Regions from separate parts of the Pseudomonas sp. TNT2022 ID642 genome, predicted to be linked through region 1. Evidence: predicted binding sites of a transcription regulator. Region 1 holds the regulator's gene; the other holds the start of a gene.
What was found. Region 1 encodes FliA, which starts transcription of late flagellar genes. Its sites were predicted from a motif close to CTAAAGTTTNNNNNNNNNNNGCCGNTAA; they were not measured.
Positions count from the first base shown of each region.

Region 2: a site for FliA is predicted at 1,840-1,867, ahead of M5G26_RS29290 (methyl-accepting chemotaxis protein). Genes of this name have one in related genera too.

Region 1 is NZ_JAMDGW010000044.1:4,687-8,883, forward strand. Features, by position in the region: gene flhF (flagellar biosynthesis protein FlhF) at 1-1,095, shown strand, start outside; gene fleN (flagellar synthesis regulator FleN) at 1,212-2,042, shown strand; gene fliA (RNA polymerase sigma factor FliA) at 2,039-2,779, shown strand; gene M5G26_RS28775 (chemotaxis response regulator CheY) at 2,946-3,317, shown strand; gene M5G26_RS28780 (protein phosphatase CheZ) at 3,336-4,124, shown strand; gene M5G26_RS28785 (chemotaxis protein CheA) at 4,179-4,197, shown strand, end outside.
Region 2 is NZ_JAMDGW010000045.1:57,991-62,187, reverse strand. Features, by position in the region: gene M5G26_RS29300 (inorganic phosphate transporter) at 1-481, opposite strand, end outside; gene M5G26_RS29295 (transporter) at 683-1,705, opposite strand; gene M5G26_RS29290 (methyl-accepting chemotaxis protein) at 1,982-3,604, shown strand; gene M5G26_RS29285 (hypothetical protein) at 3,715-4,158, shown strand.

The DNA of each region.
Region 1 (4,197 bases):
GAAGCCGACGGCAACAGCAATCGCCAGATCTTCGCCGGGCTGCCGTTGACCGCTGGCCTGCCGCTGACTGCCGCTGAACCGCTGAGCGAGCCGACTTACGCTGCTCCAGCGCGTCCGGCCCCGGCGCCTGCGCAGTCCTCCGGCGGTGTTGATCCGCGTGCACTGGATTCGATGCGTTTCGAATTGAACAGCCTGCGCGAGCTGATGGAAGTTCAGCTCGGCACCCTGGCCTGGAATCAGCTGCAAGGCAGCCGTCCGGCGCAAGCCAATCTGTATCGTCGTCTGCAACGTATCGGCCTGTCCGGCCCGTTGTCGCGCGATCTGCTGGCGATGATCACCGATATCGAAGAACCCCGTCAGGCCTGGCGCATGTTGCTCGCGCACCTGGCGCGGATGATTGCCGTACCGGAAGTCGAGCCACTGGAAGAGGGCGGTGTGATCGCCATGGTCGGCCCTGCCGGCATGGGCAAGACCACGACTCTCGCCAAGCTTGCCGCGCGTTATGTGCTGAAATACGGCGCGCAGAATGTCGCGCTGGTGAGCATGGACAGCTTCCGCATCGGCGCTCAGGAACAACTGAAGACACTGGGGCGGATTCTCAATGTGCCAGTGACCCACGTCGATCCGGGCCAATCGCTGGTGCAGGCACTGGATCCACTGCTACGCAAACGCGTGGTATTGATCGATACTGCCGGCCTGCAAGCCAGCGATCCGGCGCTGCGCATGCAGCTCGAAAGTCTGGCCGGGCGTGGCATCCGTTCAAAAAATTATCTGGTCTTGGCAACCACCAGCCAGAAACAGGTTCTAACCGCCGCTTATCACAGTTACAAGCGTTGCGGGCTTGCCGGCTGCATCCTGACTAAACTGGATGAAACGGCCAGCCTTGGCGAAGTGTTGAGCCTGGCGATCAGTCATGAATTGCCGGTCGCGTACCTGACCGATGGCCCACGGATTCCGGATGATTTGCATCTGCCGCGCCGTCATCAACTGGTCAGCCGCGCCGTCAGCGTGCAAATGCAGGAAGAACCCAGCGAAGAAGCCATGGCTGACATGTTCGCTGATATCTATCACAGCCCGACCAAGCAGGTAGGCTGAGGTATTCATGAACAGTTTTTGTACCTACATCGATGGTCTGCCATGCATTGTTCCGGTTGTGAACGCGCAGCCAGTAATGTGGCCTCCGTCTATGCAAGACAAGGTAAAGAAATAACATGGGCAGCATGCATCCCGTACAGGTGATCGCGGTGACCGGCGGCAAAGGTGGCGTCGGCAAGACTAACGTGTCAGTGAACTTGTCGCTGGCGCTGGCAGAGCTTGGCCGTCGGGTCATGCTGCTGGACGCCGACCTCGGTCTGGCGAACGTTGACGTATTGTTGGGGCTGACCCCTAAACGCACACTGGCCGACGTCATCGAAGGCCGTTGCGAATTGCGCGACGTGCTGTTGCAAGGCCCCGGAGGCATTCGCATCGTGCCGGCGGCGTCCGGCACGCAGAGCATGGTCCACCTGAGCCCGGCGCAACACGCCGGCCTGATTCAGGCGTTCAGCGACATCGGCGACAATCTCGACGTACTGGTGATCGACACCGCTGCGGGTATTGGTGACTCGGTAGTCAGTTTTGTACGCGCCGCGCAAGAAGTGTTGCTGGTGGTCTGCGATGAGCCGACTTCCATTACCGACGCTTACGCGCTGATCAAATTGCTCAACCGCGATTACGGCATGAACCGCTTCCGCGTCCTCGCCAACATGGCGCAGAGCCCGCAGGAAGGGCGCAACCTGTTCGCCAAGTTGACCAAGGTCACGGATCGCTTCCTCGACGTCGCTCTACAATACGTCGGCGCCGTGCCTTACGACGAAAGCGTGCGTAAAGCGGTGCAGAAGCAGCGCGCGGTGTACGAAGCCTTTCCGCGTTCCAAGTGCGCACTGGCGTTCAAGGCGATCGCGCAGAAGGTCGACACCTGGCCGCTGCCCGCTAACCCGCGTGGCCACCTTGAGTTTTTCGTCGAGCGCCTCGTGCAGCAAACGGCAGGGCCCGTGCTATGACCGCAAGCGGTATGAACTACTACAAGAAGTCGGCACGTGACGCGCAGTACGAGCTGATCGAGCGTTACGCGCCACTGGTCAAACGCATTGCCTACCACTTGCTGGCACGCTTGCCGGCGAGTGTGCAGGTCGAAGACCTGATCCAGGCCGGGATGATCGGCCTGCTCGAAGTCTCGACCAAATATGACGCCAGCAAAGGCGCCAGTTTCGAAACGTACGCGGGCATACGAATCCGCGGCGCGATGCTCGACGAAGTGCGCAAAGGGGACTGGGCGCCACGCTCGGTTCACCGCAATACCCGTATGGTCAGCGACGCAATTCGCTCAATTGAAGCTAAAACCGGCCGTGACGCTAAAGATCACGAGGTTGCAGCCGAACTCCAATTGAGTCTCGACGATTACTACGGGATTTTGAATGACACCTTGGGCAGTCGCCTGTTCAGTTTCGACGACCTGTTGCAGGACGGCGAACACGAAGGGCTGCACGAGGATGGCGCGAGTGCTCATATGGAGCCGTCACGCGATCTGGAAGATGAACGCTTCCAGGCGGCGCTGGCGGACGCGATTGCCAATTTGCCGGAGCGTGAGCGACTGGTGTTGGCGCTGTACTACGACGAAGAGCTGAACCTCAAGGAGATCGGTGAAGTCCTTGGCGTCAGTGAATCGCGGGTCAGCCAGTTACACAGCCAGTGCGCGGCCCGTTTGCGGGGGCGTTTGGGGGAGTGGCGAGCGCGCTGAAGGCAGTGTGGGGACACTGCGAACGAGGCTGGTGCGGTGATGAACGGCACCGGTCTTGCTCTGTTGTGCTCCAGACAGTCTTCGAGTGCTGCGCCGATTGATTGAAGTGGCGCGTCCAGGTGCTGGGCGCGTTTAAGACTGCTTGGAGGTCGAATTGAACAAAGACATGAAAATCCTCATCGTTGATGACTTCTCAACGATGCGGCGGATCATCAAGAACCTGCTGCGTGATCTTGGGTTCACCAACACCGTCGAGGCTGACGATGGCGTGACTGCCATTCCGGTGCTCAACAGCGGCAGCATCGACTTTCTGGTAACGGACTGGAACATGCCGGGCATGACCGGTATCGACCTGCTGCGTCACGTGCGTGCCGATGAAAAACTCAAGCACCTGCCAGTGCTGATGGTGACTGCAGAAGCCAAGCGCGAGCAGATCATCGAGGCCGCTCAGGCCGGTGTGAACGGCTACGTAGTCAAACCTTTCACGGCTCAGGCGTTGAAAGACAAAATCGAGAAGATTTTCGAACGCATCGGCTGATGAACGCGCGGGGGAGCTATGGAGCATAACGAATCTTCACAGGGCGATTTCGAGTCGACCCTGAAAAAACACGCGGTCGAACTGGTCGAAAGCCTTGAAAAAGGCAGGTTCGGTGACGCTGTGCAACTGATCCATGAGCTCAATCAGACCCGTGACCGTGGCCTGTACCAGGAAGTGGGCAAGCTCACACGTGAACTGCACAGTGCGATCGTCAACTTCCAGATCGACCCGAACATGCCGCAGGCCGAGGAAGTGTCGCAAATCACCGACGCCACCGAACGCCTGGGCTATGTGGTCAAGCTGACAGAGGCCGCGGCCAACCGCACCATGGATCTGGTGGAAAGCGCCACACCGGTGGTCAATGGTCTGGCTGACGAAGCCCAGACTTTGAGCGCCGATTGGGGTCGCTTCATGCGTCGCGAGGTCGGGGCTGAAGAGTTCCGTGAACTGGCGCGCCGGGTCGACGGTTTTCTGTCACGCAGCAGCACGGACAACCGTGCGGTGTCGAGCAATCTCAACGACATCCTGCTGGCCCAGGATTACCAGGACCTGACCGGTCAGGTGATCAAGCGTGTGACCCAACTGGTCACCGAAGTCGAAAGCAATTTGCTCAAACTCGTGCTCATGGCCAGTCAGGTCGACCGCTTTGCGGGCATCGAACATGACCGCGCCGCGATGCTTGCAGAAAAAGATCCACAAAAACATCTCTCGCAGGGTGAAGGTCCGCAGATTCATGCCGATAAACGAGAAGACGTTGTGTCCGGTCAGGACGATGTGGACGATTTGTTATCCAGCCTCGGGTTCTAGAGTTTTGGAATTTTAGGTTTTTTGGGTTTTTAGACCTGTAGGAGCACCCCATTAATGAGCTTCGGCGCCGATG
Region 2 (4,197 bases), on a different contig from region 1:
CGAGGTTCCACAGGATCGCCGCGATCAGCAGGGCGAAAATCATCGAAAAACCGGCAGACGAACCGACCTGCAGAATCAATTCCACCGGCAGCAAAGCGATGATGCCGAACGCAACTGCGCCGCTCGAAAGCAGCACGCCAAGAAAGTTGAAGAAACCCGACCAGACCACCGCCACGTTCGGCGGCAGCGAATGGGTATAGATCACCGTAGCGACGGCGTTGGCGGTGTCATGGAAACCGTTGACGAACTCAAAGCCCAGCGCAATCAACAGCGCCACGCCGAGCAGCAGAAACGGCGTCCAGGTGGTGACCACCGTGCCGAGTTCGTGCATGTCGTGCATCAGGCTGTAGGCGGTGAACAGCATCCCCATCGCCAGCACGGCGAAAAAGATCACGTAGGTGAACGGACCGGTTTTCTTGTCGAGGGCTGGCCTGCCGCTGTGGGCGGACGCGGGGCTGGCGGTCAGGGAGGGAGTAGCCATGGCAGGACAATCCTGAGCGAGGGAAGGAATGTCGCCCATGATCGTTGCAGAATGTTACAGAGAGACTGCGCCATGTCAGTGTTTGGCTGAATAGCCTGACCATTGATCTGGAGGCAAAATCAAAAGATCGCAGCCTTCGGCAGCTCCTACAGGGGGAACTCATTCCAAGGTAGGAGCTGCCGAAGGCTGCGATCTTTGCTCTTAGTAATCCCCGCGTTTACGAAACGCCCAACGCCCGGCAATCACCGTAAACGTCGCCACCAGCGCAACCAAAATCCAGAACCCCTCCGGATCCTGCGACAACGGCACCCCGCCCACATTCATCCCGAAAAAACCGGCAATGATGTTGATCGGCAGCGCCAGCACCGTCACTACGGTCAAAGTAAACAGCGTGCGGTTGCTCTGTTCGTTGAGGTTGGCGGCGATCTCTTCCTGCAACAGTTTGATCCGCTCGCCGAGGGCAGTGAGGTCGTTGATGATCAGCGCAAACTCCTCGGTGGATTTGCGCAGTTCCTTGACGTCCTCCTTCTGCAACCAGGGCGGCGGCCGATTGAGCAAACGCAATAACGAACCTGGTTCCAGCGCCAACAGCCGTTGCAGACGCACCAGCACCCGCCGGTTGGCACCGAGTTCGGCGCGATTGGTCGACAGCCGCGAGGAAAGCAATTCGTCCTCGACCTGGTCGACGCTCATGCTGGTCTTGCGCACGATCTGCGTCAGCACTTCACCTTGATCGCGCAGCAGGTGCACGAGCAATTCCGAGGGCGAACGAAAGCGTTCGCCAGCCTTCACCGACGAGCGCAATTTGTCCACCGAGTGCAGTGGTTGCAGACGTGCACTGACGATCAGTTTGCTGCGCACACAGACCCACAGTGTCGACACGTCCGAAGAGACCATGCTGCTGAGGTTGAACACCACATCGTTGACCACCGCCAGCAACGCCGAGTCAACATGCTCGATACGTGTCGAACGCGAGCCTTCGTGCAGCGCCTCGAAAAACTCTTCGGGCAATTGCAGATGACTTTTCATCCAGCGCTCGCACGCCGCATGCGCCAGATTGAGGTGCAGCCAAAGAAATTCGCCACTGTCGCTGTCGTCCAGCAAACAGCGCAACGCTGTGGTCGAATCGACTTCGCGACCACGTTCGCCGGGCAGGAAGCGATAGCCGTAGAGCAGGCCAAACAGATCAGGGTCGCGATGGCTGATGTCGAGGCTGTGGTTCATGAAGGCTCGCTGCGAGGAGGGTGCGTCGGTGCGCAAATGGCAGGTTCACTGAGCCGCATCATCGCAATGTCACATGACGTTTATATGACAGCAAAGTGACGTCAAATCAGCGACTTACCGGTGGTCGGATTTTCTTCAAGAAGCGCTCTGGCGCGCCGATCACAGGTGCGTTAGGTTGCGCGCCATTGGCCATGAACCAAGGCTCGCCGACATGGATGTCCGGCAAAATTTCACGCCTTACCGGGCGTGCCTCATCCCTGTCCTGAGTATCTTGCGATGCTGCAAAAATCCCTGAGAACGCAAATTCTCGCCCTGCTGAGCGGCAGCCTGCTGGCGGTGCTGTTGATTGCCCTGGCCTGTTTTCATTTCCTCTCCAACGGCGTGCAAAGCTACAGCCAGTTGATCGCCGGTCCCCTGCACACCTCGCAATTGATCGATGAGGCCAACCTGCAATTCAAGGTGCAGGTGCAGGAGTGGAAGAACGTCCTGCTGCGCGGCAAGCAGCCGGCGGATCTGGCCAAGTACTGGGGGCAGTTTGAAGACCGTCAGCGCGATGTGCAGAACATCCTCGGTGAACTGGCCGGCCAGAAAGGCATCGAGCCGAGCCTGAAAAACCGCATCGAACGTTTGCGTGATGAGCATCGTCAGTTGGGTTCTGCGTATCAGAAGGGACGCGATGCCTACGTGGCTGCCGGTGGTGATCCGGCGGCCGGTGATGCGGCGGTCAAAGGCGTCGACCGCGCCGCCAGCGATCAGATGAGCGAGCTGGTCGCCGAGTTGCGCAAGCAAGGCACCGCGCAGTCGGCGCTGATCAGTGCCGAGGCTGATCGCACCGTGTGGCTGGGGCTGCTGGTGATGCTCGCGTCGGGTCTGCTGATCGGCCTGTTGAGCCTGTGGCTGGTCAACCGCAACCTGGTCGAGCCGATTCGTAAACTCATCGATTACGTGACCCAGTTGAGCCGCGGCAAACTGGCCGAGCGTGTGGTCAGCGATCGTCAGGATGAGCTGGGAAACCTCGCCGCAGCGGCCAACACCTTGCGTGATTTCCTCGCCGAAACCTTCACCCGTTTGCAGCGCAGCGCCAGTGATCTGGACAGCGCCAGCGGCGAGTTGAACGCGATCGCCACGACCATGGCCGGTGGCACCAACGAGCAGTTCAACCGCACCGATCAAGTCGCCACGGCGATGAACGAAATGTCCGCCACTGCGCAGGAAGTGGCGCGTCACGCTGCCGATGCTGCGCGTGCTGCCGACGATGCCGACCAGTCCGCCCAACAGGGTGAGAAGGTCATGCAGAGCACCATTCACTCGATCACCCAGATGCGCGGTGAAATCGCCAATACCGCCACGGTGATCCGTCGTCTGGAAGCTGATAGCGGCCGTATCGGCAAGGTGCTGGAAGTGATTCGCGGCATCGCCGAGCAGACCAATCTGCTGGCGCTCAACGCCGCGATTGAAGCGGCGCGCGCCGGTGAGGCCGGGCGTGGTTTTGCCGTGGTCGCCGATGAAGTGCGCAACCTCGCACAGCGTACGGCGGAGTCGATCATCGAGATCAACCAGATCATTCAGAGCGTGCAGACCGGTGCGGTGGACGCGGCGCAAGCCATCGACAGCGGCCAGACGCGCAGTGATGAAAGCGTCGAGCAGGTGACCCAGGCCGGCGCGATGCTGGAGCGCATCACCCACGCCGTGGAAGCGATCCGCGACATGAACCGTCAGATCGCCACCGCTGCGGAAGAGCAGACCTCGGTGGCCGAGGACATCTCGCGCAACCTCACCGAGATCACTTCGATCGCCAGCACCAACCTCGACAATGTGCAGCGCACCGAGAGCGCCAGTCAGAACCTGCATGGTCTGTCGGGCCAGTTGAACGAAGTCACCGCGCGCCTGAGCGCCTGAGGCCATTGACTGTGTACCGATTCGGATACCGAGTCGGTACACAGTCGATCTCAATTACCTGCGGCCGTGGTCGATGACCGGTTATCTATCACCGGCATTGGAGCCTTTCCATGGTCAGCATCACTTCAGTTTCGATCAATCAGACCGTCACGACACCCACCAGCAAAACCGCAATCAGCGACGTCGGTGACGATACCTCGACCACGGCAGCGGCCAGCACTGGCGTGAAAGCGGACACCAGCAAAGTGGCTGCGGGCGGTGGCGCGGCACCCGCGGGTGACAGCGATTCCAGCAGTGAAGAATCGGATTCGGTGAAGGAACTGCGCAAGCAGATTGCCGAGTTGCAGAAGCAATTGCAGGAGGAGCAGCAGGCGTTGCAAGCCGCCCAGGCGAAGCAGGAAAGTTCTGATGCAAAAGCTGCCGAAGTAGCCGCTGCGCAAGCGCAGATCACCGCTACCTCGGCGTCCCTGTCCACCGCCACAGCCTCATTGTTGCAGGCCTTGCAGGACTCCGATTCGAGCACCTCGGGTTCGCTGGTCAGTACCTCGGCGTGATGCCGTTTCCCCTCACCCTAGCCCTCTCCCAGAGGGAGA